2 regions of the Neobacillus sp. GCM10023253 genome follow, and region 2 is predicted to be linked to the other one. Evidence: riboswitches for the same ligand, from Rfam matches in the RefSeq annotation. Region 2 holds a riboswitch; the other holds the start of a gene.
The links. Region 2 has a riboswitch for FMN ahead of ribE (riboflavin synthase). Riboswitches for the same ligand answer to the same signal wherever they lie in the genome.
Positions count from the first base shown of each region.

Region 1: it holds a riboswitch for FMN, as region 2 does, so the genes downstream of both, ACFPA1_RS14900 (ECF transporter S component) here and ribE (riboflavin synthase) in region 2, are expected to answer to the same signal.

Region 1 covers NZ_JBHSHV010000012.1:163,854-178,843, reverse strand. The annotation lists gene ACFPA1_RS14920 (ATP-binding protein) at 1-275, shown strand, start outside; gene sigX (RNA polymerase sigma factor SigX) at 446-1,018, shown strand; gene ACFPA1_RS14910 (negative regulator of sigma-X activity) at 993-2,171, shown strand; gene ACFPA1_RS14905 (peptidoglycan DD-metalloendopeptidase family protein) at 2,339-3,088, shown strand; FMN riboswitch at 3,218-3,350, shown strand; gene ACFPA1_RS14900 (ECF transporter S component) at 3,518-4,081, shown strand; gene ACFPA1_RS14895 (ferredoxin) at 4,190-4,438, opposite strand; gene ACFPA1_RS14890 (helix-turn-helix domain-containing protein) at 4,686-5,732, shown strand; gene ACFPA1_RS14885 (RecQ family ATP-dependent DNA helicase) at 5,723-7,231, shown strand; gene ACFPA1_RS14880 (CPBP family intramembrane glutamic endopeptidase) at 7,228-7,839, shown strand; gene ACFPA1_RS14875 (LysM peptidoglycan-binding domain-containing protein) at 7,832-8,548, shown strand; gene ACFPA1_RS14870 (DUF2663 family protein) at 8,639-9,094, shown strand; gene ACFPA1_RS14865 (manganese catalase family protein) at 9,122-9,691, opposite strand; gene ACFPA1_RS14860 (spore coat protein CotJB) at 9,928-10,188, opposite strand; gene ACFPA1_RS14855 (spore coat associated protein CotJA) at 10,185-10,415, opposite strand; gene ACFPA1_RS14850 (CBS domain-containing protein) at 10,562-11,194, shown strand; gene ACFPA1_RS14845 (hypothetical protein) at 11,259-11,615, shown strand; gene ACFPA1_RS14840 (metallophosphoesterase) at 11,638-12,426, shown strand; gene ACFPA1_RS14835 (adaptor protein MecA) at 12,617-13,198, shown strand; gene ACFPA1_RS14830 (Glu/Leu/Phe/Val family dehydrogenase) at 13,425-14,702, shown strand; gene ACFPA1_RS14825 (YpdA family putative bacillithiol disulfide reductase) at 14,777-14,990, shown strand, end outside.
Region 2 covers NZ_JBHSHV010000003.1:819,342-834,331, forward strand. The annotation lists gene ACFPA1_RS04335 (peptidoglycan D,D-transpeptidase FtsI family protein) at 1-1,703, opposite strand, end outside; gene ACFPA1_RS04340 (hypothetical protein) at 1,882-2,268, shown strand; gene ACFPA1_RS04345 ((2Fe-2S)-binding protein) at 2,318-2,806, opposite strand; gene ACFPA1_RS04350 (FAD binding domain-containing protein) at 2,803-3,642, opposite strand; gene ACFPA1_RS04355 (xanthine dehydrogenase family protein molybdopterin-binding subunit) at 3,639-5,984, opposite strand; gene ACFPA1_RS04360 (carboxypeptidase M32) at 6,233-7,765, shown strand; gene ACFPA1_RS04365 (TerC family protein) at 8,056-8,835, shown strand; gene pssA (CDP-diacylglycerol--serine O-phosphatidyltransferase) at 9,054-9,722, shown strand; gene ACFPA1_RS04375 (iron-sulfur cluster assembly accessory protein) at 9,750-10,055, shown strand; gene ACFPA1_RS04380 (Cof-type HAD-IIB family hydrolase) at 10,233-10,979, shown strand; gene ACFPA1_RS04385 (cold-shock protein) at 11,092-11,292, shown strand; gene ACFPA1_RS04390 (oxidoreductase) at 11,481-12,320, shown strand; gene ACFPA1_RS04395 (GyrI-like domain-containing protein) at 12,513-12,980, shown strand; FMN riboswitch at 13,056-13,203, shown strand; gene ribE (riboflavin synthase) at 13,354-14,013, shown strand; gene ACFPA1_RS04405 (bifunctional 3,4-dihydroxy-2-butanone-4-phosphate synthase/GTP cyclohydrolase II) at 14,051-14,990, shown strand, end outside.

The DNA of each region.
Region 1 (14,990 bases), on a different contig from region 2:
AAGATGGTTCTGTGACCTTAAAAGTCGCTTCCGAGGACAAGGGCGTCAGAATGGATGTTGTGGACTCAGGAACAGGGATTCCTGAGGAAGATTTACCGTTTGTTTTTGAACGATTTTATAAAGCTGATAAGGCACGAACCCGCGGCAGGTCAGGAACAGGTCTAGGACTGGCTATTGCCAAAAATATCATTGATGCCCATCGTGGACATATTTCCGTTCAAAGTAAAGTTGAACAGGGAACGACATTTTCCTTCATACTCCCACGAAAATCGTAAAATGACCATGGATTTTGCCGATTTCTATTGATTCACAAGGAACATTTTTAAGAGGCTGGCTACTCGCGCCAGTCTCTTTTTATTTTTCCATTAAATACCTTCCTTTTCATCCCAAAAAAGTCTATATTTAAGAAAGTGTAACCTTTTATACATAAACATCGACTAATATTTTGAACGGGGAGGGGAAAAAGTTGGACTCCGTTTTCGATGAACTTTATCAAAAATATCACCATGATGTATTTCAATTTCTTTTTTATATGGTTAGAAACAGAGAGCAGGCGGAGGATCTTGTTCAAGAGGTTTATATTAGAGTGTTTAAGTCTTATAATCGCTTTGAAGGAAAAAGCAGCGAAAAAACCTGGCTTTTTTCGATTGCGAGAAATGTTGCGATTGATTATTTTCGAAAGCAAAAGGGCTGGAAGGAAAGAATCCTTGAGAAATTTGATTGGTCTTCAAATCAGGTAAAGGACGACCATCCTATCCCTGAGGAAATGGCTGTTCAAAGAGAAGAAATTAAATGGGTATATAAATGCTTGGAATACTGTACCGTGGACCAAAGGGCCGTCGTTATATTACGATTTATTCACGATTTGTCAATAGCGGAGACAGCAGAGGCTCTAGGATGGACAGAAAGTAAAGTCAAAACGACCCAGCATCGCTCGTTGAAGGTATTAAAGAAGCACATGGAAACATTTTACCGAAGGGAGGAGGGAAGTAGTGAGAAAGTCAGAGTGGAGCGATAAAGAGCTCATAGATTTGTTAAAACAGATGCCTAAAATACAAGACTATCGCCATCCTCGTGACATTTACCAAAACCTTTCACGTAAAAAACGGAAAACTGTTTCATGGCTCCTGCCGGGTATTGCAGCTGCAGCGGCACTATTTTTATTTTTTATTTTGGCTCCTAAGTTTATGGATACGAATCATTATTCAATCAATAATGCCAAACAAGAATCAACAAAAGAAGCGAAAATTGCCAAGGATAATAGCGATGCGGGCGGTATGGCCAATCAGGAATCGCAAACGGGTCAAATTTCAACATTAAAGAAAGCCGAAGGGCAAAACGATCATGCCGGGAAAACGGCTGTTTATGATGATGAAATTAAAGACGGCGTCGTGTTGACCTATTGGATCCCCGATAATCAGGCGCTAAATCTAGTACCAGTATCAACTATAGTCAAAAATACTGAAGGAAAAGACTGGCTTACCCTATATAATGAACATATGGCAAACCTAAATGAATCGGAATGGGGCCTAAGTGAATTTTATCCGCTCCAGGCAACATTGCATTATGATAATGCTAATGAAACTGTTATTGTCGATGTACCTTCAGACCATCCATACCGCCAAGGCAGTGCAACGGAACAAATTTTTCTCGGTGCGTTAAAAAATGATATTTCTTCCAATAGCAGCGTCAAAACGATTGAGTTCACCACAAATGGCGAACCTGGAATCGAACTAAGCAATGACTTTTTAGAAAAACTGACCATCACTGATGTGAAAAAACATGCCTACCTCTTTTACTATCCTAATGGCAGTGATGTTCCGTTCTTGGTGCCAACACCTGAATCATATAAGGATATTAAGGCTGCAATTGATGCGATGAAGTCAGTGGTAGAGGAATATCAATTACAAAGATCTTTGTTGCCAAATTTGGCAATTCAGGATGTAACAGCAAATGATAACACGTTAACCATCACTTTTGCGAAAGATACCAGTTTAGAAGATGAACGGTTGGCAGTCTGGTCGATGGAGGCCATCCTTTTAACGGCAAAAGAATTCGGATTTGAAAAAGTGGTTGTGAGCAATCCTCCCGCACCAAATATTGGCCCGTTTGATTTAACAAAAGAAATCAAGGTGCCAGCGGCCCCAAATCTTCGGACAATCGAGAAATGATAAAAAAATCAACCAAAACGGTTGATTTTTTTATGCATAAAATAGCAATTGACTCCAAATTATAACAAATATGGTCAGGCCGTCCCATGCCTCCCCATATGTTCTAAACACGAGTATAAGAACATATGGTGAGGTATGGACAAGATGTAAGGAGGATTAATAGTGAAATGCATGACTATATAAAGAGGTTTTTTATTGCCATTATCATGGCGATTTGTGTAGGTTTGTTGTTTCTCGGAGGGAGACACTCGGAAGCTGCAGGATTGCCTGAGGCGAAAACGGAGAAGGAGAGATGGATTTGGCCGGCGGATGGTGTTATTTCTGATACATATGGGACAAGACAGGGTAAGCATAAAGGAATCGATATCGCCGGAAAATATGGCACTCCGGTCTTGACAGTTGAAGATGGGGCTGTGATCAAGTCTTATTATTCCAATACATATGGTCAGGTTGTATTTATCAAGCACCCAAGCAATTTCGTTACGGTTTATGCCCACTTAAGCAAACGGGCCGTTGTACCAGGTCAAATGGTTAAGCGGGGGGAGGCCATCGGAACAATGGGAAGGACCGGTCAGGCTACCGGCACCCATCTTCATTTTGAATCACACCAATTAGAATGGAGATATGACAAAAAGTTTGCCATTAATCCGGAACTCCTATTGGGAGATGCCGATGTTGGTGAAGCGGTTCAGGGCGGAATTGCAGCCAGTGGCAAGGATGTTTTGGAGGTAAGCAGCCGTCCGCAAAATATTCCTGAACCCAGCGGGCAGCCGCTTGTAAACCAATATATTGTAATAAATGGTGACAACTTGTCCTCCATTGCCCAAAAGTTTAATGTGACAGTGGCAAGATTAAAGGAAATCAACAACCTAAACACGGATGTAATCAAGCCTAATCAAGTCTTAATCATCCGGTAAATTAAAACTTTTTAACCCGCAGCCTATTGCTGCGGGTGTTTTTTTATCTAAATATTTAAAAAACGGAAAATAACTTTAACTTAACAAAGTGACTGATTTTCAGTATAATAAACTTATAATTTTATATCGATCTATCTTCGGGGCAGGGTGAAATTCCCGATCGGCGGTATTAGAGTATAACTCTTCAGCCCGCGAGCCTAATTGGGCAGGATTTGGTGTGATTCCAAAGCCGACAGTATAGTCTGGATGGGAGAAGATGGAGGTTCTGCAGGCATTCGAAAAATTTTCTTGGATCGAATGTTTATTAAGCGTACCTAAATTTACTCCCTCAAGCTTCAATCTTGAGGGAGTTTTATTTTGCGTACCTATAAAAGCTGAATCTCTCTTCCTAACGTGATGGATCAAAAAGGAGAGAGGAAAATGAAGAAAATGAAGAACACAAAGGTAAAAGCAATGGTTTCAATCGGGATGCTGAGCAGCATCGCATATTTATTAATGTTTTTAAACTTTCCGCTGCCAATGTTCCCTAATTTTTTGTTTGTGGACTTTAGTGATATTCCTGCTTTGATTGCTGCGCTGATTTTCGGACCAGTGGCAGGAATTTTAGTAGAATTGTTTAAGAATATGTTAAATTATTTTGCAACAGGGAGCCCGACAGGCATTCCTATTGGCCACCTTGCCAATTTCGCAGCAGGGATTGTGTTTATTCTGCCGACTTGCTATTTGTATAATAAATTGAAATCAAAAAAGGGAATGACACTTGCCCTAGTAGCTGGAACTATAATAATGGCTGTTGTGATGAGTATTGCCAACTACTTTATTATTTTACCTGCCTATACGGCCTTAATGGGTTTCCCTGATATGCGGAACCTCGTCGTACCTGCGATTTTGCCTTTTAATATCTTAAAGGGCGTAATGATGTCGATCATTTTCATGCTTCTATTTATTCGGATGCAGGCATGGCTAAATAAATTTTCAGTAAAAAATGCTTAAAACGAACAGAGGCTGCAAAACTTGGGCCTCTGTTTTTTATCGAAAAAAATAACCCCCCGGCTTATATTAGGCGGGGGGTAGCAGCTTAAGAATATCTTCAGTCAAAGATTATTCAAATTTAGTTGGGTTACCGTCGAATGGCTCATCAGCAACTTTAATAGAATCAGTTGGGCAGCCTTCGAAAGCGTCCATCATGTCATCGATTAAAACATCTGGAATTTCAACGATACCTTCGTTATCGTCAAGTGTTACGAATGCGATACCTTCATCATCGTAATCATAGATATCTGGTGCAGCAGCGCCGCATGCGCCACACGCGATGCAAGTTTCCTTGTCAACAATTGTATACTTTGCCATGAAAAAAACCTCCCAGTAAAATAACAAGTAATATGCTTACTTATTTTCCATTTGTGATGGAAAATACAATTCACATATCTATTGTAAAGCTGTATGAATAACTTTTCAATAGAAATTTGATTTTGGTACCTTTAGTCCCATTATTTCTTAAACTTCCACATTTTTGGACAACACAATACCTGTTTCATGTTAAAATATAATAAAATTTAACTGTTTTTGTCGAATCAGGATAAGTGGTGAGTCTAAAATGGAATGGGTAGAATCAGTTATTCTTTATTGTTTGAAAAAAATTAATAACGAAAGAACTATTTATTCTGTTTACCACATTTTAAAAGGAAAGAAATCGTCGCAAACCATTCAGGATATTCATTTATATTCGTTAAAAAGATTATTTGGAGTGCTTGAACCGCTGACAAGAGACTCCTTTGAAGCCATAATTCATTGTATGAGGGACAACGGGTGGATTATTGAGCAAGGTGAGCAAAAATACCTGCTCAGTTCTTCAGGAGAGCAGCGCTTGAAAAATATCGGTATTCCAATCTTTCTCAATGGCTGGCGTTATCACCAAATGACCACTATATTTTGGGAACGGCTCTCTTTATTAGTTCAAGTAGTCTCTAACCTCATTAATCAGGAACCAAGCTATATACCGATTCAAAAAAATAAGAAGGTTCTTATCTGGGTTAAAGCTGTTCTTAAAGAAAGCCATCTCTCAAGAAACGAAATTGGCGAAAAATTATATGAAGAATTGAACGAATGCTTCGAAGATGGGCAGGAAATTGATCCGTCTATGATTGTCTTCCGTTTAACTGGATTCCGGCAAATAGGATTAACCGCTCAACAAGCATCCAAAAAAATGAATGTTAATGTGTACGAATATCATCTTACATTTACTAATACACTGCATTATTTGATTGAAAAAATAGAAACTAGATGGGTTAATTTTCCGATATTAACCCATCTACTAAAGGGCTTGGAGCATGGGGATGAATTAACCATTACCGCGCGAAAAACATGGAAATTGCTATCGCAGGGATATTCGATAGAGATGATAGCCAAAAACAGAAATTTAAAAACAAGCACAATCGAAGATCATTTAGTGGAATTTGCGCTGCAAATAGACCGGTTTTCAATCGATGCTTTTGTTGATAGAGAATTACAGCTGGAAATTTTGCAAATTGCTAATCAAGCCGCCACAAAGCAATTAAAATTAATAAGGGAAAAAGTCAGCCGTGCCAGTTATTTTCAAATCAGGTTAGTGTTGGCGAAGTATGGTGACCGGCAATGGAATTAGAAAATCTTTTAAAAAAGCATTTTGGCTATTTATCATTTAAAACAGGGCAAAAGGAAGCCATTTCAGCTATCTTAAATGGACAGCATACCCTGGCCATGCTCCCGACCGGAACGGGCAAATCCCTATGCTACCAGCTTCCTGGTTATGTTTTTGAGGGATCGATATTAATCGTTTCCCCGCTTCTATCCCTTATGCAAGATCAAGTGGAACAATTAGGTCGTTTGGGTGAGAAAAGGGTTATTGCTTTAAACTCCTTTCTTTCTTTGGAGGAAAAAAATTATGTTCTAGACCGGCTGCACGACTATAAGTTTATCTTTATATCACCGGAGATGCTTCAGTCCTCTTTCATCTTACAAAAGCTTCGGAACCTTGCCATCTGCTTATTTGTAGTGGATGAAGCGCATTGTATTTCTCAATGGGGGTATGATTTTCGGCCGGATTACTCCAAATTGGGTGAAATAAGGAAAAGCTTAGGGTGCCCCCTTACACTAGCTCTGACCGCCACCGCTACAAGAAAGGTCCGGAAGGATATTATCCAATCATTAGGCATAGAGGATGCTGTAAAAGTGGAATCGACAATTGACCGTCCTAATATAGCCATATGGATCGAGGAAATAGAAGAGTATCAGAAAAAGACAGACCGGGTTTTGGAGCTTGCTGCAAAGCTTGAAAAACCTGGTATTATTTACTTTTCAAGCAAAAAAATGGCCGAACAAATGGCTTTATTGCTAGAGGAAAAGAATATTTGCAACGCAAGTGCTTACCACGGGGGATTGGATCAGGATACAAGAATATTAATCCAGCAACAATTTATTCATAACCAGCTAGATGTTATTTGTGCCACAAGTGCATTCGGGATGGGAGTGAATAAGGATAATATCAGATTTATTATTCATTTTCATATGCCGATGCAAATCGAGTCGTATCTTCAGGAAATTGGCCGGGCAGGACGCGATGGTCTGCCGAGTATCGCCTATCTTTTATATTCACCTGGAGATGAACAGCTGCCTTTTCAGCTTGCTGAAAGCGAACTCCCGTCGGAACAGCAAATTGACTGGCTGTTTCATGAATTGGAAATTGGACACGGAATAAAAGGCGATGCACTTCAATTCAATCAAGGCACCCAGGAAAGAGGAGGGTTTTCTGAGGTTCAGTGGAGATTAGTGGAGAATCTTCTCCGGAAAGAAGCCAAAGAAAAAAGTTCTCTTCTTGACGGCAAAGCAAGAATTAAAGGATTTGTTAATGAACGCATAACAATGAAGAAAAAAAATATTTACCAAATGTTACAATGGGTTTTGTCAAATCGGTGCCGGCGCGAATTCCTTTTGAATTATTTTGAGGAACAGGTGACAAGTAAAATTGAGCAATGCTGTGATATTTGCGGAATTGACGAAAAAAACTATTCAGCCTCCCATAAAATGAAGGAGAATCATTTAGGGAAAATTGAATGGAAGGAATACCTAGCCGGATTATTACTTAATAGCGAGTTGAGGGAATGAAAAAGAAATATAATGAACTAATTAGCAGCTTAACTGATAAAGATTTACTTTTTCACTTATATATGACACAGGTCATATTGCTTGTGATCTCACTCATTTTAGGATTGCTCCTATTTGACCATTTCTCTTTTTTGAAAATAATCGATGTAAGTGACGTTAAGATTATTTCCATAGGCGTGCCATTGGGGATAGCGGTTGTCATCATTGACTTAATCCTAATGAAATGGCTGCCTGCATCTTTTTATGATGATGGCGGCTTAAATGAACGGATTTTCCGGAAAAGAAATATATTCCATATTTTTATTATTGCCGCGTTTGTTTCCTTTAGCGAGGAATTATTATTTAGAGGGATCATCCAAACGAAAGTCGGGCTTATTTTGGCTAGTCTTATCTTTGCGGTAATCCATTACCGCTACCTGTTTAATGTGTTTTTATTTATCAACATTATCACGCTTAGTTTTGTTATTGGGGCAGTCTATGAATCGACAAATAATCTGGCTGTTACCATTATGATGCATTTTATAATCGATTTCTTATTAGGTATTTTTATAAAGTATAAACATTCTTCGGCAGATGATCAGCAAGGAGGGGGAGGGCTTCATGAATAGAGAAGAACCATATAGAGAGCAAGCCGAAAGATTAAAACAACGAATACAAAAGGTGAATGAAAATATCGAAGTGAACGATGAATTGCCTCCAAGGGAACTGGTCCATCGGGAAAAAAAGAAAAAGGTAAAATGGAAAATAAAATATCCGGTTATTCGGATTCTGGTATTATTCTTTATTCTTCTTCCTATGATTATTTTCAGTGTTATTTCTTATCTTGATGGAAAACAAATAAATGGCTCTAAGAAAGCTTCAACGGATCCTGTTGGCTATGAAACTATTAACCTAAAAAAATCAACTTCAGAAGAGACTGATAAAGTGGAGGAAGAACAATCCGTAAATGCCGATGGAGCTGATAATCCGGAAAGTGTAGAAGCGGGCACCTCATTAACTCCGCCAGCCGAAGAACAGCCGACTGCCAATACGGAAAAAAATGTGTCCACGGAAAGTCCTGTTTCACCTCAAGGGGCTGCCAGCAATAATGCACCAGTGCAGACTCAGAATCAACCAACACAAACGGATACAAGTAAAAGTGACCCAGTACAACAGACGATCATTCGTCATAAGGTTCAGCAGCAAGAAACATTATTTAGTATTTCGATGAAGTATTATAAATCTCAAAAAGGGATGGACATTATAAAAAAAGCAAACAACATGTCCAATGAAGAAATCTATGTTGGTCAGGTATTGAAAATCCCAATTAGCAACTAACCGATCGTTTTTAGGTCGGTTTTTTTGTTTTTTAAATCATAAGTTTGCGGACAAGTTCATATTTATTAATGGAGAAATGGAGGGATGGATATGGATTCTCCCATTAGGGAGCTTGAGTATACGGATGAAGCGACCAAGCAGGTTCTAGAAAATGTCCGGAAAAAGAAGGAAAAATTTGATAAAGCAGAAAAGTTACATTATCTTTCTATCTATTCGACTCTTTTAATGGCAGCCGTCTTTTTTTGTTATTTTTATTTTGCGATTGCGAAATATTATTCTTATTCCTTTTTTGCCATGTTTTCTGCTTCGTTAAATGATTCGGTTATCATATTTTTAATGGCGATTACGATCATTGGGTACGGTTCAATGAATATTTTGAAGCAGCAAAAGGATAAGAAGGAGAAGGAATACCAGGAATTGAGGGCTGAAATTGCTGACCGTAGTAAAGATTTTTGGAAGAAGGAAGAAGAGTGGAAAAACCGCCATATCGTTTTTGCAATGATGAAAAAAAATTACGATATCAATCTATATCATGAAAAAAAATAAAGAAGCAGAATCTCTGCCTCTTCCTTATTAAAAAATCTTCTTCTTTCCTTTTTCTTCTTTTAAAATTTCGACCGCTTCGCGGAAGCGTTGCGAGTGGATGATTTCTCTTTCCCGGAGGAAACGTAGACCGTCATTTAAGTCGGGGTCATCGCTCATATTGATAATCCATTGGTAGGTTGCCCGTGCTTTCTCTTCTGCAGCAATATCTTCATAAAGGTCGGCGATTGGGTCACCTTTAGCTTGGATATACTGAGTGGTAAAAGGGATTCCTGCGGCATTATGGTAAAATAGGGCTTTATCATGATCGGCATAGTGCCCGTCAAGCCCTGCTGCCTTCATTTGTTCAACAGTAGCGTCTTTTGTGAGCTTGTAGACCATAGTGGCAATCATTTCCAAGTGAGCAAACTCTTCCGTTCCGATATCTGTCAAAAGTCCGATGACTTTGTCTGGAATCGTATATCGTTGGTTCAAATATCGGAGCGCTGCAGCAAGCTCTCCATCTGCACCGCCATATTGTTCTATCAAAAATTTGGCTAACATCGGGTTGCAGGTGCTGACACGGACAGGATATTGCAGTTTCTTTTCATATATCCACATTTTCCTTTATCCCTCCCTTTGAACATCTACACTATCCAGCTCCAGCGCCCAGCGGCTAGTGTCCTTCGCTCTTCTCCCTACGATAAGTCAACAGCGAATCGCTATCGCTCTTCGTGTTTCCTTTATCTCAGTCGAAGCGCTCCACAAGGAAAGCTTCGGCAGCATATGCATCGCACGAAGGAAAAGCGTTAGCTTTTTCGAGGAGGCCATACGCCGCTAAACGGGCGCTTCCGCTTTTAAATTTGCCAAGGCCAAGGTGAATCGTCCCAATTCCAAGGATGGCCCGAGTAGCTGTTGCCAAACTGCTGAAGGGGGCCAAATTGGCTTTCAAAGGCTTTTTTTATTCTCTTTCTTTCCTTTACATAATGGTTAAATTGGTTTATCGCTTCAAGATCATCATTGTGGGTATCTAAATACAAAGTGAGCTCGACCAGGACAAAGTCGACGGCTTGGAGCTGTTCCATCAATTGATAATACTCGGCAGGAACTTGCTTCATGAAGGGATACCCCCTTCTGCAATTTCATTGGGGCCGTACCAGGGATCATAGAAATCTTTCCAAAGCGTACCTGCTTTAAGAGCCTCAAATGGAGAAAATTGTGGGAGATTTGGCGGTTGAAAACCCATATATAAATGAGGCGGTGTGGAATATTTTTTTTCAAGCATCGGCTTACAGGGGTCGAAAGGACTTACATACGGATGATAGGTCTTGAGATGAGTGTTCATGGAAACCCTCCCTTTATTTCAGCATCAGTTAATCATATGATAATATTCTTATGACATGACATAAAAGTTTAATAAATGAAAGGTTTTCGAACGCTGACATAGAATTATAATGTAGTTGAAGTATTAACCTTAGAGGTGATAGGAAAATGTTCGTAAAAAATATGATGATTCCAAAGCATGACTGTATTACAGCACAGGAAAACGAAACACTTAAAGCAGCCTTGGATCGATTAGAAGCTCAGCAAATTGATGGCCTACCTGTTTTGCAAGGTAATAAATATGTCGGTGTAGTGACCAGATATGGGATTTATGAAAATTATTTTCTTTCCAATAAACCAAAGGAAGAATATTTAACAACGACGAGTGTGAAAGACATTGCTACCCACCAAGAGATGTTTTTAGAAGGTGCGGAACTATTTGAAAGGACGATGCTTGATTTAAAAGATTTTCCTTTGCTTGCAGTAGTAGATGAGGATCGTAATTTTCTAGGGGTGATAACTCGCTCAGATGTTCTGAGCTTCTTTGAGAGTGCTTTTGGAGTCAATCGCCCCGGGGTGAGGATTGCGTTTACATCAGTTGAGACGGAAGGACGGATCGCTCGCTTGTCGGAAATCGCCCATCATTTTCACGAGCATATCATTTCGCTGGTCACCTTTGACGAAACAGATAAGCTGGTTCGAAGAATAGTCATGAAAATTGAAAAGAAAGATAACATTGATAAATTTACGAAAAAACTTGAAGAACATGGCTTTCGTATTTTAAGTATTGAAGAAGTGTAAAAATACTTAATCGTGGAAATAATACCAATCCCTCTCATACATTGTTATGGGGGGGATTTTTTGCATGCTTGCAGTAGGGAGGATTTTGTTTATCTACTTGTTCGGCTATTTATTCATTAAATGGATTTGGATTCCGAAACCATTTGTTTTGGCTGATTTTTTTATTGTTTTAATTGCACACCCGCTTGAGTTTTTGGCTGCCTCCTTAGCCCTGTTCCTTGGTGTCCTTCTTACGGGTGGTCTTATCAAGGATTTCATACATAAATTAAGAGGTGCACAGCAGAAGCATATTCTCTTGAAGATTATAGAAATGGTTTTTCTGATTATCGTATTCACGATTCTTTTTCGATTTGGCTGGGAGCAGGCACTTGTTTTTTTTAGTTTAAGTATCGTTTATGGTACCATTTCATTAGAATCTTAGAGTTTTAAAGGGGTATGTGAATATGGGTTTAATCCCAAGTATCTTGTTGATCGTTCCCATCATTGGGTTATGCCTGCTTTTATATATGCTGCGGGAGGCCTTTTTAAATGATGTTGTCCGGCATGAATTCCTTTTTCAGGATTTTCCTGAAACGTTTGGAAGAATGACCATCTTTTTTATTTCCGATATTCATAAACGGACAATATCTGATAAGGTCATTCAAACGGCCATAGGGAAGGCTGATTTTGTTGTAGTAGGCGGGGATTTGACAGAAAGAGATGTGCCTTTACAAAAGGTAAAGGCAAATTTAATGAAGTTAAGACAAATTGGTCCCGTTTATTTTGTATGGGGAAATAACGATTATGAGGCCAATTTGCATCAGTTACATACGGTGTTTCTAGAAACTGACATAAATGTCTTGGATAACTCAGCCGTCAGCCTGCATTCTAACCAAGGCGAAAAGATTTTTTTACTTGGAGTTGACGATGTCACTTTAGGAAGGGACCGGCTTGAGTTGGCCTTAGACAGAACAGAAGCCAATCACTTTAAAATCTTGGTCAGCCATTCCCCGGATATTATCAAGAAAGTTGGGACAAAGCAGAATATCCGGCTGATTTTAAGCGGACATACACACGGTGGTCAAATCCGTCTTTTTGGATTCAGTCCCGGAGAAAAAGGGGGAATAAAAAGAGTTCAGCAAACAGTGCTTTTCATTAGCAACGGTTATGGAACAACTGCCATCCCCCTTAGATTGGGAGCCCCGGCACAATGCCATTTGATTATTGTTAGAAACGGAACCGATACTCCTTAGTTAGCTAATAAGAAAGTATAAACTTTCTGTCGAAAACTTTATACTTTCTTAACGCATAAATTCAACTACGCCTCATGAACCGTCCTATCGGACTCGCCAATCGGCGAGTTTTCATTTAGGGGAGACAATTCACAACCGCCTCTCTGCTTTCATAATCTAACACAAGAGATGTCTAGCAGGGGGCAAAAACATGCGCTTAGAACGCTTAGCAGCAAATAAAATAAAAATTATTTTAACGTCCGATGATTTGTTTGAAAGAGGGCTTTCCAAGGAGGATATTTGGAAAGAATCCGGCAAATGGAATCAGCTATTTCACGATATGCTTGAAGAGGCAAGTGAAGAATTCGATGTTGATATAAGGGGTTCGGTAGCGGTTGAAATTTTCTCCCTTCAAGCTCAAGGAATTATAATGATTATAACCGTCGACCATACGCGGGAAGATGAGGAAGCATTGGATGATGGTTTAATTGAAATGCAGGTAAGAGTAGGGGGCTGTGAGGACTTTTTATATGAATTTGAAGAATTAGAAGATATAATCGGTCTCGCGAAACGGCTTTCCTTATTAGGTGTTTATGGTGGGAGTCTATATGTATATCGCAGCCGCTACTTTCTTTTGCTGACAAAAATAGAAACCGAACAGAACTCTATTACTGCCTCATTGATGTCGGAGTTTGGCAATGCATCCATATTAAGTCCGTATGTCTTAAAAGAATATGGAAAACTAATCGTCGGTCACGCAGCGATCGAAACCCTTCTCCACTATTTCAAATGAATAATACACATATCTAATAAGGAGGGGGTTAAACCGCTCCTTAAGTTTTTTTACAATGCTATTTGTTATTTTAAAATAGTAAATAAATGCGAATGACCGCCTTTGCATAATCACAATATATAAAAGGAAAGGTGGATTTTTGTTCTTGCATTAATTGCCTAAAGGTGTATACTTGTGACTGATAGCGGACATTAATCGTTTTAGTATTTTCTTAGGAGGTTTATAAATGTCTACCGAAAAAGGTAATGAAAAGACTAATCATGAGGGTAAGCACGATGTGTTAAAATCAACACAGACCGTTATACATAAAGCCCTTGAAAAATTAGGTTACCCTGAAGAGGTATACGAGCTCTTAAAAGAGCCGCTAAGAATGATGACAGTCAAGATTCCAGTTAGAATGGATGATGGATCTGTAAAAATATTTACTGGATACCGTGCGCAGCATAATGATGCAGTAGGCCCAACAAAGGGAGGAATCCGCTTCCATCCAGGTGTAACAGAGACAGAAGTGAAAGCCCTTTCAATTTGGATGAGCTTAAAATGCGGAATCGTTGATCTTCCATATGGCGGCGGTAAAGGCGGGATTATCTGTGACCCGCGCGATATGTCATTCCGTGAGCTTGAAAGATTAAGCCGCGGATATGTAAGGGCAATCAGCCAAATTGTCGGCCCAACAAAAGATATTCCTGCTCCAGACGTATTTACAAACTCGCAAATAATGGCCTGGATGATGGACGAGTACAGCCGGATTGATGAATTTAACAATCCTGGTTTTATCACTGGAAAACCGCTTGTACTTGGCGGTTCCCATGGTCGTGAGTCGGCAACAGCAAAAGGGGTCACCATTTGTATCCGCGAGGCAGCGAAAAAGAGAGGCATCAATATCGAAGGAGCTAGAGTCGTTGTCCAAGGTTTCGGCAACGCTGGCAGCTACTTGTCAAAATTCATGCATGATGCAGGTGCTAAAGTAGTAGGGATTTCAGATGCCTATGGTGCGCTTTATGATCCGAATGGACTAGATATCGATTACCTGCTCGACCGAAGGGACAGTTTTGGAACAGTAACAAAGCTATTCAATAACACAATTACCAATAAGGAACTGCTTGAATTGGAATGTGACATTCTCGTTCCGGCAGCAATTGAAAACCAAATTACTGAAGAGAATGCCCACAATATTCGTGCCGGGATCGTGGTTGAGGCCGCAAACGGACCTACCACATTAGAAGCTACAGAAATTTTAACCGAGCGCGGAATTCTTCTTGTACCTGACGTATTAGCTTCTGCAGGTGGAGTAACTGTTTCATATTTTGAATGGGTACAAAATAACCAGGGTTACTATTGGTCTGAGGAAGAAGTAGAAGAAAAGCTTGAAAAAGTGATGGTCAAATCCTTTAACAATATATATGATACAGCCCAAACTCGCCGAGTTGATATGCGTCTTGCTGCTTACATGGTTGGTGTAAGAAAAATGGCTGAAGCAAGCCGTTTCAGAGGCTGGATTTAAGTTGTTACCATTGAAATATATCTTCAAAACTCCTATCATTAACAGGTAGGAGTTTTTTCATTATATTAAAACAGATGCATGAATGTTTTAAGGAGTGTTCCATTGTGCAAATAGAAGACGTAATTATTATTGGCGGTGGCCCGTGTGGTATGGCGGCTGCGATCGCCTTACAGGAAATAGGGAAAAGCCCGCTTATCATCGAAAAGGGCAATATTGTAAACTCTTTATATAACTATCCAACACATCAAACCTTTTTTAGTACAAGTGAAAAATTAGAAATTGGTGATG
Region 2 (14,990 bases):
ACAGGAGAAATTTCCTGTGCCACGGAACCCAGCTCCTCCGTTCCCGAAGCAGGCCGGCGGATTTCCTTCACGACATGTGGCTGCATCCGATAGCCGCCATTGGCGATGGTCGAAACATATTGGGCAAGCTGCATAGCTGAATAGGTATCATACTGCCCGATGACCAGATCGAGCAAATACCCTGGAAGCCTGCTCATTCCTTTAAATCCAGTTTGCTCATTTGGCAAATCAATACCCGTTCTTGTCCCAAGGCCAAATGAAGCGAAGGAATTTCTGATGGTTTCAAACGCTTGCAGATTTTTTAGATTTAATGGTTGATCGTATTCATAATGCGCGTTTCCAATTCTTAACGCTGTATGAAACATATATACGTTCGAGGACTTTTTTAACGCCTGAATTTCATTTAATCTTCCTAAATAGGCATAAGACTTTTTAAGCGGAGTGTCTTTAATTTTAATTCCGGCATCATCAAATAATGTTCCCGGTGTAATCGCTCCCGTTTTATATCCGGTTAAGACAGTTGCCCCTTTCACCGTGGAACCGACATTATATGTAGTTGTAAACGTGCCAAGGGCATCATCCTCCATTGCTTTTCTCCCGGAAGAATCCTTGACGATTTTTTTTCCGGACATGGCCAATATTTCGCCTGTAAAGGGATTCATTAAAACAACATAAGCCCTGTCTGTTAAGGCAGTACCTGGCATCTTTTTGGCAGCCCAGAGTTCTTCTTCAATAATCTGGTCAATCGCTTTTTGCAGGTCCATGTCAATGGTTAAGACAAGGTCTTTCCCTTTTTGGCCGTCTGAAACAGGACGCGATTCAATGACCCTTCCGGCTTTATCGGTTACATTTTTAACTTTTGTTTTATATCCCCTTAATACTTCCTCATACTGCAGTTCCAGTTGGCTTTTGCCAACCCGGTCATTGCGGCTGTATCCTCTTGCTAAAAAATAATCCAATTGATCGGCCGGGAGTCCTTCATCCGAATTGGTCACCTTGCCAAGGACAGACCTCAGTGTGTAATCAAAAGGGTAGGACCGCTCCCAATCGGTGGTCGTATCTACGCCAGGAAGGGACTCGAGATTTTCGCTGACAACTGCGTATTCCCCATCACTGACATTTTCATTTTTTACAAGCTGTGAAGTGAATTTATACCCGCTTGTAAATTCTCGGAATATGGCTGCTGCCTCTAGTTCCTCTTTGGATAGATTCATGTCCGCATCAGTTATACGTTCCAGTTTTAATTTATATAAATCCTGATCCATTAATTTTTTTGCAGCAAACAATTCCTTTTCTTCTCTGGTGATTTTCGCATCGGCTTGCTTTGGATTTTTTATAATCCAATAATCCTTTTTATTTTTGTCAGTTAGCTTATCTGTATTTTTATCGATTAGTTTTCCTAATTTCTCAGCTGTTTCAAGCATTTCTGTTAGCGTAAATCCTTCGTTGCTGAAGGTAATGGCACTCTTAGGGATATTATCCACGATAACTCGGTAATTGCGGTCAAGCATTTTCCCTCTTGGGACAGGGTTACTTACTGTAATTCCTTCTTTTCGTTCCAAATCCCTCTTGAAATTTTCTCCATAGACAATCTGAACAAAGCCAAGCCTTAGGATGAGGATGGAAAATAATAAAAACACACTGAAAAAAAGGAAATTTAAACGAAAGGGAAAGTGGGATTTTTTCTTTTTTTCCTTCTCCAATTAGCTTTCACTTCCTTTTTCCTACGAATTGTTAAAATTATTATGCCTTATTGTAAAAAGGCGCATAACGAATATATTGGTAAATTATTTTCATAATGTGAAATGATCCATTTGGATATTATCATGTTAAATTTAGAAAACTACGTATAGACAACTATTAAGAAAGGGTGCAGTGGTTGTGAAAAAACAGCAGCAAAGGCAATCCCAAATGGATCAACTGCAGAAAATGCAGCAAGCGACTCAGCAGCTGCAGGAAAACCAGCCTGCCATGGAGCAGCAATTTCAGGCACAAAAGAAACAGGCATTGCAAACTATGCAGGAAGCTTCGCAAACCATTCAGCAAAATGTTTCAATGGCAAATCCACAAAGCATGCAGCAAGCACAACAAAAGCTTCAGCAGGCCGTCCAACAGCTTGATTTGATGCAGGGTACAGCTGTAACCCAGGCTGCTACAGCTCAGCAGCAGCAATTGGAGCAGGTTCAGCAGCAGATTGAACAGGCCTCGCAAACCCTAAGTTTGATTGAATCGCTGAATACTACCAATAACAGCTTCAAAAAAGGATGAATGATAGTTAAACCCAGCTTATGGATCACATTAAGCTGGGTTTTATTTTTTAAGAGGCAAAATCATTTTTGTTATTCTGCAGTACTGTTTTGACCGCATCGCGGATTTCCTGGTATCCTGTGCAACGGCAGAGATTGGATTGCATCCATTCCTCGATGGTTGTATCATCTGCATCTGGATGTTTAGCTGATAGGGCGTGGCAGTTTAAAATAAAGCCAGGTGTACAAAATCCACATTGAATGGCCCATTTTTCGACAAATATCTTTTGAATCGGCGAATTCATCAGCGCTTCTATAGTAGTAACCGGTTGATTGACTGTTTCTACCGTTAGAGATAGGCAGGCGTGCTGTGGTTCACCATTAATTAAAACCGTGCAGGCCCCACAGTCCCCATTTTGACAGGCACGCTTAGCACCGGTTAAGCCAAGCTCTTCCCTCAGTGTTTCCAGCAAGGTATCTGCGGACCGAACCATAACATCTTTTGAATCACCGTTTACATGTAATTTTACGATTGTTTTTTCCGTACCATTTGTGTTCATGCCTTTGCAGCCTCCAAATTATCCAGCATTTCCCTAAGGGTATTTTTTAGTACAAATTGACGGTATGCGGCTGAGGCTTGAATATCTTCGATAATCTGCGCAGGCAAACGGGAGAGCGCTTTATCAATTCGTTCATCAATTGAAAGGGAGGTATCATTTAAAGCAGCCTCCATTTCGCTTGACCGGAACGGGAATTCACAAACTCCGCTGAGTGCCGCCAGGATCTGCTTGTCCTTTTCAACAGCCGCGAGCGAAACAATTGGATAGCCTATTTTAGAAATTTTCGTTTTTTTCAGGCTGACAAATGGGAGATTGACATTTGTTTTGTTAATCAGTATCTGGACGATGAATTGACTTGGATTTAGCTTGATTTCCTTATCGAAAATATCGTTTAGCGGCAGGGTTGTCTCACCCTCATCACCAGCTATTTTTATCTTTGCATCCGCTACTAAAAGGGGTAAAAGGCATTCCCGATAGATAAGGCGGCTGTTCAGATTTCCACCAAGTGTAATTTTATTACGTGAAGTATGGTCAGCTACCCGTTTTATTGTTTGACTTAGCAAAGGATATAGGTCTGTTTCCGAAATTTTGTTTAATGAGAGGGAAGAGCCGATGACAAGTTCCTCTCCCTGGAATTCTATTACATTGCAATCCGGAATTCCTTTTAGGTCAATAACTGCTTCTGCTGTCATCTTATTGATCCTGGAAAAAGTAATGAATTCTGTGCCCCCATTATAATATATAACGGTTTTTCCCTGATTCTGGAGGGATTTAAAGGTCTGAACAGCTTCTTGAATGGAAGCAGGCTTATAATATTCAAATTCAAATGGGATCATTTCAGCTTTTCCTCCCGGGTCCTCCAGATCAGTTCGGGGATTAACGGCAAATGGTTTAAATCCACTTCTGCAGCAGAAGAAAGCGCATTTGCCAAGGCACCAGCCATGCCAATTACTCCATATTCGCCAATTCCCCTTGCCCCAAATGGGCCATCAATTGCAGGTGTTTCCACGAAATCAACAAGGTATTCTACTGGCTGATCGCCAAACCTCATGATTTGATAGGTTCGTAATTGCGGATTTTGGACTATTCCCTTTTCGTCAAAAATAAACGCTTCATGACTGGCAAAACTAAGTCCTAAATACATGCCGCCCCGCATTTGCTGTGTGGCCGTTGCGGGGTTAATGATTCTGCCGCCGTCGAGCACTGTTACTGCTTTTAAAATTTTGTACGTACAGTCTTTGGAATCCCATTCCACTTCAACTGCCTGGGCTCCAACTGACCACCAGGGGCCGGGCTTTCCGAAGCCTGTTTCCTTATCCATCGGGGTTAGATGTCTTTGGACATATCTCCCGTGCCCGACTACTTGTCCTTCAACTGCATGGCCATTGGGATATTTATATCCAAGGGCAATATCTTCGATTTTTATGCCATATTCCGGGTTTGGTTTTAAATATACCCGGCCGCCGCCGACTTCTAAATCCTCGGCAGAACATTCCATTGCGATTGAAGCTGTTTTTTTGAGCTGTGAAATAGCATCATCACAAGCTGCTATAACTGCCCGGCCTGCTAAAAATGTGGTACTGCTAGCAACTGTTCGCCACTGATGCGGATCATTTTGGGTATTGACCTCCATTGTAACGTGGACTTTATTTAGTTCCATCTTTAAACGTTCCGCTGCCATTTGTGCCAGGATTGTTTTAGTGCCCTGTCCCAATTCAATCGCAGCACAATTTAAATTAACGCTGCCATCCGATTCAAAAGTCAGGATGGCACCTGACTGCGCATTTGTTGCGGTTGTCGAAGTTTTCCAAAAGATACTGATGCCCTTTGTTACCACCTTGCCATTGTTGGTTTCAAGCCGCTGACCTTGATCCCATTGAATGAGTTCCTTCGCCCTTTCCATACATTTTTCCGCATCGCCAATATTACTCGCAGTAATGACAGTCTGTGTAGGGCTCGTATCGCCCGGCTTGATGATATTTCTTTTTCGTAGCTCAATCGGATCGATATTTAAATTTTTGGCAAGCTGGTCCATCGTCCGCTCCACAGCAAAAGTCAGCTCTGGATGTGCGTAACCTCTGAAGGATGTCGCAAAAGGATGGTTTGTATACATACAATAGGAGTCACACCAAACGTTTGGTATGTTGTATGGACCTGTACAATCAAGAGCCATGGCTCTAGTAATCCCGGCAGCCTGATCAGTATAGGCACCTGAATCAATTAAAAAGTTATATTGCCCTGCAATAAGTCTGCCGTCTTTATCAGCTCCAAGAGAAATCGTAGCCTCTAAGCCAATATGGCAGGGGGCTGTTATTAAATCTTCTTCCCGGTCATACTCAAGTTTAACCATTTTCCCGCCTACCGCCTTTGAGGCCAGATAAGCAAGCGGTTCTAATTGAACGGTTCCTTTACCGCCAAAAGCACCGCCAAGCATTGGGACGTGAACGACAACATTACCAACCTCAATATTAAAAAACTGATTTAACACCTTTTTTATCGTATAGGGCGACTGGGTGGTGGAATGGACAATAACCTTCCCGTTTGGGCTAATTTCCACTCTTGTACAGCGTGGTTCTAGAGCGGCATGGTCTGAAAGGTTAAAAGAATAGGTTTCTTTTATTTTCACTTCACAGTTTTCCCAAGCGGTTATGAAATCACCTTTGCGGATTTTGATATGGCTTCCGATATTTGTTCCTTGAACAGGATAAACATTACTGATAATTTTCATATACTGTCCTGATTTTTCATGGATTAGGGGTGCGCCGCTCTGAAATGCTTCCTTAACGGAATTAACAATCGGCAGTGGTTCATAGTAGACCTTAACAAGGCCAGCCGCTTTTTTTGCCTGATATTCATGATCAGCCACTACAATGGCGATAGGTTCGCCATAATAGCGTACTTTTTCATAAGCAAGCGGTGGGCGATCTGCGAGTATCGGGCCAATATGAAATGGGAACATGTCGCCGGTCACAATCGCTCGAACTCCAGATACCTTCCAGGCTTCTGTAACATCTACTGCGTTAATTTTGGCATGGGCATGAGTACTTGTAACTAATTTCGCATGGGCAAGTCCGGGCGCGGAATAATCGGCCAGGTATTTGATGTTGCCTGAAGCCTTTTCCAAAGCATCTATTCGATGCTCAGGCTTTCCGACCGACATCCAAATGTTTTCCTGCATATTATTGCCCTCCTTGGAGTAAGGAAATAAAATTCCATTAATAAATTCGGAAATCTTTTGAACAATGTTTGTATTTTCCGCCCATTTGTAAAATTTATACAGACATAAAAATGAGGGAGAAAAGAAATAAAAATCATTTTGAAAAGGCTTTCAAATTTTTTCCATAATGACCAGTTTTCCTTTATAATAAATGGGGATGAACTAACAGTTTTTTCATCAATTGGAAAATAGAACAGAAGGGGGCTAATATGGAACAGAAGGTATTGGAGCCGAAAATACAACAGGCATTGGAGAAATTTAAGGCATTAGATGAAAAAATAACGCATTACTCAAGTATTATCGGTTTGGCTGACTGGGATCAGAAGGTGATGGCACCGAAAAAAGGGAGACACGTTTTTGCAAAGGCAGCCGGCACATTAAGGACAGAGGTCTTTAAATTATCGGTTTCGCCGGAAATGGGTGAACTGCTTACTACTTTAACACTTTCTGCGAATTCTGCAGTTTTAGATGAAGCAACAAAAGCGAAGGTAAGAGAATATAAGACTTTTTATGAAAAATCCAAAAGCATTCCCGCTGACATGTTCCAGGACTATTCGGTGCTGACAGGACAGGCAAATGATGCCTGGGAGGAGGCAAGAGCAAATAACAATTTTGGGCGTTTCCTGCCGTATCTGGAAAAGATTGTAGAGTACAAGCGAAAGTTCGCTGAAATCTATGGCTATAAGGACCATCCATATGATGCTTTGCTAGATGAATTTGAACCTGGTTTAACCGTAAAAATACTGGATCCGCTATTTGCAAAGCTAAGAGAATCCAGTGTACGGTTATTGAATCGGATTCAAAAGAATGGTAAAGGAACAAGGTCGGAAATTTTCAACCAGGCTTTTGAAGTTGAAAAGCAGAAACAATTTAATCGCTATATCCTGCCAATCATTGGTTTTGATATGGAGGCCGGAAGATTGGATGAGACTGTTCACCCGTTTGCTCAAACAGTGAATATTGGGGACGTCCGCTTGACGACGCGTTATTTAAAACAAAATGTGCGCTCTGCCTTATTTGGCACGATCCACGAAGCGGGTCATGGCATTTACGAACAGCATATTAATCCGGAATATGAGGAATCTGTCCTTCAAAGCGGTGCCTCGTTTGGGATTCATGAATCTCAATCAAGATTTTTAGAAAACATGGTCGGCCGCAGCAAGGAATTTTGGAATTATTTTTATCCCAAGCTTAAGGAAACATTCCCAGGGCAGCTTGCAAATGTTTCTGTCGATGAGTTTTATCGAGCGGTTAACACAGTTGAGCCATCGTTCATCCGAGTTGAAGCAGATGAACTGACCTATAATTTGCATATTATGGTCCGCTATGAAATCGAAAAGGCCCTAATCGCTGGTGAAATCGAAGCAAAGGATTTGCCAAGCATTTGGAATCAAAAGATCGAGGATTACCTAGGAATTACTCCGACTTCTGATACGGTGGGAGTGTTGCAGGATGTTCACTGGTCGTTTGGCGGCATTGGTTATTTCCCATCTTATTCGTTAGGAAACCTCTATTCGGCGCAAATTCTAAGGAAAATTCAAAAGGATTTGCCGGAATTTCATCAGCTTATTGAAAATGGCAGGTTTGATGCGATTCAGGACTGGTTAAAGGAAAATATTCATCAATATGGGAAGCTTTATACACCGAATGAATTAATTGTCAAGGTAACAGGTGAAGAATTGAATGCTGACTACCTGGTGCAATACCTCGAGAAAAAATACTCCGCAGTTTATGAACTGTAAAATATTTGCATTCTTAGAAACTTACATTGACATCTTTTTAAAAGTTTAATATAGTATAAGTAATAGAATATTTCCTTTTTAAAGGGGAGTAGCTGCTACAATAAAGTCGTCATTCCGAGAATTTATTCTCCGGCTTTATTGGCAACCTGGACGTTGTTAGCAAGACCTTTACTTTACTGTAAAGGTCTTTTTATATGCTTTTTTAGGCCTTTACTGTATTCGGTAAAGGCCTTTTTATTTGGCAAAAGGGTATTTTATGAACCAAAACCTTTTAAAGGAGGAATTGTATAGTGGATTTATCTCTATTGTTGGAGTACGGCTGGGTTTTAATTATTTTGGTGGCATTAGAAGGTTTACTAGCGGCGGATAATGCTTTGGTATTGGCGATCATGGTAAAACATCTCCCAGAGGAAGAACGAAAAAAGGCATTATTTTACGGGTTGGCTGGTGCATTTATCTTCCGTTTTGCTTCTCTTTTCGCCATTTCCTTCCTGGTGGATGTATGGCAGGTTCAAGCCATTGGTGCCCTTTATTTATTATTTATGGCCGGCAATCACATTTTCCGTAAAGTAGTGAAAAGAAACGCTGAAGGAAAAGAGAAAAAGGAAATAAGTAAAAAAAGTGGATTTTGGACCACCGTGTTTAAGGTGGAATTGGCGGATATTGCTTTTGCTGTTGATTCTATTCTTGCAGCTGTTGCCATGGCTGTCGTTCTTCCCAATACGTCGCTTCCGAATATAGGCGGATTAGATGGCGGAAAGTTCTTGGTCATCTTCGCCGGCGGAATTATTGGTCTAGTGATTATGCGTTTTGCAGCTAATATGTTTGTTAAGCTTCTCGAAAGACGCCCAGGCCTTGAGATTGCCGCGTTTGCGATTGTTGGCTGGGTGGGGGTAAAACTGGCTGTCTATACACTTTCCCATCCTGAACTAGCAATATTAAATGAAGATTTTGCCCACTCAACCGAGTGGAAGGTAAGTTTTTATGTTGTATTAGTTGGAATTGCAGCAGTCGGATGGCTCTTCTCAAAGGATAAAGTATTAAAAACGTCAGAAAAAGAAGCATCATAATGAAATCATAAAAGGGGGGCTGTTTCATTACGGAACAGCCTCTTCTAGGTTTTTGAAATTAATTTTGTTAAAATATGTTATGATATAATATTGACATAGTAACGTAACCTAACAGATATTATTAAGAGAGGAATGATTTTGAATAAAAGGGTATTAATTTAATCCTTTTTATAGTTTAAATTGGAGTGATACATATTATTAGAAACAGTATTCCAAATTTGTTTACGCTATTTAATTTATTTTTTGGCTTTTTGTCGGTCATGTATTCGGCCCAGGGTGATTATAAGAATGCGGCCATTCTGATTTTAATCGGGATGATGCTCGATAGCATGGACGGACGGATTGCCAGAATACTGCGTGTGGAAAGTGAGCTGGGGAAAGAGCTTGATTCACTCGCTGACATCGTTACCTTTGGTGTTGCGCCTGCGATGATGGCTTATTACTCCTACTTTTCTACATATGGCATCGTGGGCATGGCGATTTCAGGTTTGTTTCCATTATTCGGAGCTTATCGATTAGCCCGCTTCAACATAAATGCGGTGAAATCTTCATTAAAGTATTTTACGGGTGTACCCATCACGGCTGGGGGCGGGGTGTTAACGCTGTTGACGCTGTTTCACGGCAAAATGCCATCAATTGTTCTCCCTATCGCCTTTTTTGTGATTTGTTTCTTAATGGTAAGCACCGTTAAAATCCCAAGCCTGAAGGACGTTCCCCTGCCCAAATACGGAATTATTGTCACTGCTTTTTTAGGCTGCGCCATTTATTTATTTTTCAAAAAAGAACAATATCGTTTTCCGTACTTTCTCTATGTAGCTATACCGCTATACATCGCGTTTATTTGGTTCCAGCTGGTTAGAGAGAAAAGAAAACGAAATACTCGTTAATTATTTTAGAAAGAGGGCTTAGAAGAAATGAAGGTAAAAGTAAATCGTAGTGCTGCAAAGGAATTGAAAAAAATGCTTGGACAAGAGGAAGCGGAGGGTAAATTGTTTCGTGTTTATGTTTCCAACATCCACGGCGATCATGCCCATTATGACCTGATGCTTGATACACCAACCGACAAGGACGAAGTGGTAAAATCCGATAAGGATATTGATTTTATTCTGGAAAAGGATAATGAATGGTTGGATGGTGTTTGGATTCAATTTTTCCAAGTACCTAATGAAGAGTGGGTAATTACCAACCCATCCAGAGGCGGCCATCACCATCATCATTAATCATCAGGAGCAACTATCAGTTTTTTATTTTCATCTCCCTCCCTGCGGAATATCGCAGGGAGTTTTTTGTAGTTCCCATAAAAATATTATGTAAATTAAAAAGTCTCCTTCTTTGAAAAGACATATTCAAAAATGGTAATCTAATGTAATGAGCAGAACAGAAGGGAGCAAGAGGAATTGAATAATCATATAGATATTAAATTAATTGCCCTTGATATGGATGGGACCTTATTAAATAATCAGCATGAAATTTCTGTGGCAAACCGTGAGGCAATCAAAGAAGCCCAGGATAAGGGCGTATTTGTTGTTCTAAGTACAGGACGATCTTTTTTAAATAGTAATAATCATGCCGATTCTCTAAATCTTTCGTCCTTTTTGGTGACGGTAAATGGGAGTGAGATTTGGGATGAAAAACGCGAACTTGTGAGAAGATCGCTTGTAAAATCTGAACAAATTGAATGGATGCTGAAGCTTGCCAATGAGCACAAAGCGACATTTTGGGCAATCAGTACGGAACGAAACTGGCACAATGAAATGCCAGAGGATTTGCATTCGGTCGAGTGGATGAAATTTGGCTTCAATATTCATGATGATGCCGTTCGCGAAATTGTGATTAAAGAGCTAGAAACTAGAGGTGAATTTGAACTATCAAATTCCACGCCATTCAACATAGAGGTTAACGCTTCAGGTATTAACAAAGCGCAAGGATTAAAGCTTGTGTGCGAGCGGCTCGGAATTGAGATGAAAAATGTAATGGCTGTTGGAGACTCCCGTAATGATTTGGCCATGATTAAAGAAGCTGGCATGGGCGTAGCCATGGGAAATGCACAGGAGATTGTAAAGGAAACGGCTGACTGGGTGACAGCTTCCAATGAAGAAGATGGCGTGGCGAAGGCTATTCGCAAATGGGTTTTGGATAAATAAAATTTTTTTGTTTGGTATTGGTATATGAGGAATGCATACGGGTAAAAATATATGTGCAAGCATTATTTTGCAAAATTTAGTTATGGGATTATGCTAGGAGGCACCGAAAGAAATGGAACATGGCAAGGTAAAATGGTTTAACAGTGAAAAAGGTTTTGGATTTATCGAAAGAGATGGCGGAGAAGACGTTTTCGTTCATTACTCTGCAATTCAAATCGAGGGTTTCAAAACCTTAGACGAAGGACAAGAAGTTACGTTTGATATCGAAAACGGCCAGCGTGGGCCGCAAGCGGTAAATGTCCGTAAAGCTTAATAACTGTTAAAAATTAAACAGACTCTTTTAAAGGGTCTGTTTTTTTCGTAAAAATAAATTGGGCCGTTCGCGTTTTAGGGTGCGAACGGCCTTTTTTGGTTGGTTTTTTTAAAAAGATAACTTTCTTGCTGAATTTTGTAGATATTTATCAAAAATTTGTTACATTTTTATTAAAGGGGGAGATTACCATGAACGAACCAATTGCTATTGTCACAGGATCTTCAAGCGGATTCGGCCTTTTAACAACTCTGGAGCTTGCTCGGTCGGGTTTTCATGTTATTGCGACGATGAGAAATCTTGAAAAAAGCGGAGGACTCCTTTCAGAAGCCAAGAAAGAAAACATCGAAGATAAACTCACCATCCACCAACTAGACGTTACCTCACAAAACTCAATCAACCAACTCGCCAAACTAACGGAATCTCTAGGCCATATCGATGTACTCGTAAACAACGCGGGCTACGCCGCTGCCGGGTTTGTCGAGGAGCTCCCGATGGAGGAATACCGCAAACAATTTGAAACAAACGTTTTTGGAGTGATGGCAGTTACCAAAGCCATCTTGCCATATATGCGACAGCAGCGTCATGGAAAAATCATTAATCTTAGCAGCATCAGCGGCGTTGTCGCCTTTCCAGGAATGTCACCATATGTGGCATCAAAGCACGCCCTAGAAGGCTGGAGTGAATGCCTCCGCCTAGAAATGAAGCCATTTGGCGTGGATGTAGTACTGGTAGAGCCTGGATCGTACAGGACCAGTATTTGGTCTTCAGGAAAACAAATTACCCGCTCCCAACCTGACTCACCGTACTACAGACTAATGGAAGGTATGGAAAATTACATTCTATCCGGAGAAGAAAAGTTTGGCGATCCACGGGAGGTAGCCCAAAAAATCGCAGTAATAGCCAAAATGCAAAAACCAGCATTACGTTTTCCTATTGGTAAGGGTGTACAAATGGCCATCCTCATTAAAAATCTGATCCCATGGAGCCGATGGGAGAGGATTCTATTAAACAAACTACCTAAGAGATAAATTTCAAGAAGTTCTTGTGGAATATTTTTGAAATTAATTCCAACATTTAGAAACAAAGTGCAGCCACCATTTTGGCTGCGTTTTTGATTTTTTTAAAATAATAAATTTTTGAAAAAGTCGAATTTTTTTGGCAGGAATTTAAGGATATTGTGAGAATATTAGAAATAAGATAGAAAAAAAGGGGGTTTTAACATGGATATCCAAGTAGTAGAAAAAAATGAATTGAGAGTAGTTGGAATTTCATGGAATGGAAGTTATACTGAAACTAACAAGATACCCAAGTTGTTTACAAAATTTGAACAACGCCTAGAGGAAATTTCCTTTAAGACAGAGGAACCGGTTCTTATTGCCCCGTTTCATAGCCGGGAGACGGAGTTTACCTATTACGTCACTGCACCTGTTGAAAAAATTACAGAAATCCCGGAAGGAATGGTTGGCTTTACGATTCCAAGTAAAAATTATGTGGTGACAACCCATAAAGGAAAACCTGATGAGGTAGAAAATACATATAACCTTTTGTTTACGTGGATGAAAGAATATGGCTATGAGCAAGATCATCAAGCATTAAGTTTAGAGATTTATAAGGAAGAGCACAAAGAGCAAAATGCCAGCGGTGATCTTCATTTTGAAATTTATTTGCCAGTAATGGTGTATAAATAAAGTTTATTTTCATTAATCAGTTCGGTTTCCTTTACAGATGCACTTCTGTATAATAATATTAAAATAATTTAACAGTAATTCCTTCGGGGCAAGGTGAAAATCCTTACCGGCGGTGATGAAGCACATGCTTCTTAGTCCGTGACCCGGTTAACAATTTTGTTAAACGGTGGATCTGGTGAAATTCCGGAGCCGACAGTTAAAGTCTGGATGGGAGAAGGGAAATAGCAGGATTAAAATTGGCGAAATTTAGCCTTTTTTAAGCCTTAATTTTCTATTGTCTTTAAACAGGCCCTGAAGGTTTTTACCTCAGGGTCTTTTTGCTTTTTAGAAGAATCTTTAATCCCTGGAAACCCTAATGAAGGGAGAAAGAAGGATGTTTACCGGAATTATTGAAGAGATTGGTACTATTTCGGCTATACAGCGGACTGGTAATTCATTTGTGATGACGATTGAAGCGAAAAAAATTCTCGCCGATGTTCATCTTGGAGACAGTATTGCTGTCAATGGGGTTTGCTTAACTGTCACCTCCTTTACGGGAAACCGTTTTACGGTCGACGTCATGCCGGAAACGGTTAAAGCCTCTAGTTTAAATTCGTTAAAGCGCGGCTCAAAAGTAAATCTTGAGAGAGCAATGGCGGCCGGTGGAAGGTTTGGCGGTCATATTGTGTCGGGGCATATCGATGGCACCGGGGTTATTAAAAGTAAAAATGCCCTTGAAAATGCTGTCTATTATGAAATTGAGACCGAGCCGGAAATATTGAAATACATCATTTATAAAGGCTCCATAACAGTGGATGGGACAAGCTTAACGGTATTTGGAGTAACCGAAAACTCGTTTACCTTATCGCTAATTCCCCATACGATGTCGGAAACTGTGGTCGGTAACAAAGGACCGGGTGAGATTGTAAATTTGGAATGCGATATGATTGGAAAGTATGTCGCTCATTTTATGAATAATTTTTCGAACAATCAGAAGCCTAAAGGCCAATCAGGTATTACGGCTCAATTTTTAGAAGCGAATGGATTTTTATAAAATTGCATGAAAAAACTGAACAAAGGAGTGATACGGTATGTTTGACAGGATTGAAGAAGCAATCGAAGAATTGAAACAAGGGAAGGTTATCATTGTTTGCGACGATGAGGACAGGGAAAATGAAGGAGATTTCATAGCGCTTGCCGAAAAAACGACTCCTGAGGTTATCAATTTGATGGTAACGCATGGGAGAGGCCTTGTCTGTGTTCCGATTGAGGAAGAATTAGCAAAAAAACTGGATTTAATGCCGATGGTAGCGAACAATACCGACCCGCATGGGACTGCTTTTACAGTCAGCATTGATCATAAAAATTCTACAACAGGTATTTCGGCCTTTGAACGGTCTGCGACAATCATGAATTTGATTGATCCTCAGTCAAAAGCTGCCGATTTTAAACGACCTGGCCATGTTTTTCCGCTTATCGCTAAAAAAGGCGGCGTCCTTAGAAGAACAGGTCACACAGAAGCAGCAGTAGATCTTGCAAACCTATCTGGAGCCAAGCCTGCTGGCGTCATTTGTGAAATCATGAATGAAGACGGGACGATGGCCCGGGTACCGCAGCTAAGAAAAATCGCCGATAAGCTAGGCCTGAAAATGATTACGATCAAAGATCTAATTGAATACCGAAATCAAAAGGATAAATTGGTAAAGCGGGAAGTGGAAATCAAGTTGCCGACTGAATATGGCGATTTTAAAGCAATCGGGTATTCAAATATGGTAGACGACAAAGAGCATGTTGCTCTCATTAAAGGTGAAATTGACCCGGAGAAGCCAATTCTGGTCAGGGTTCATTCGGAATGCTTAACGGGTGATGTTTTTGGGTCTTACCGCTGTGACTGTGGTCCGCAGCTCCACGCCGCCCTGATGCAGATTGAACAAGCCGGAAATGGTGTGCTGTTGTATATGCGCCAGGAAGGCAGAGGCATCGGGCTCCTTAATAAAATGAAGGCCTATCAGCTTCAGGAACAAGGCTATG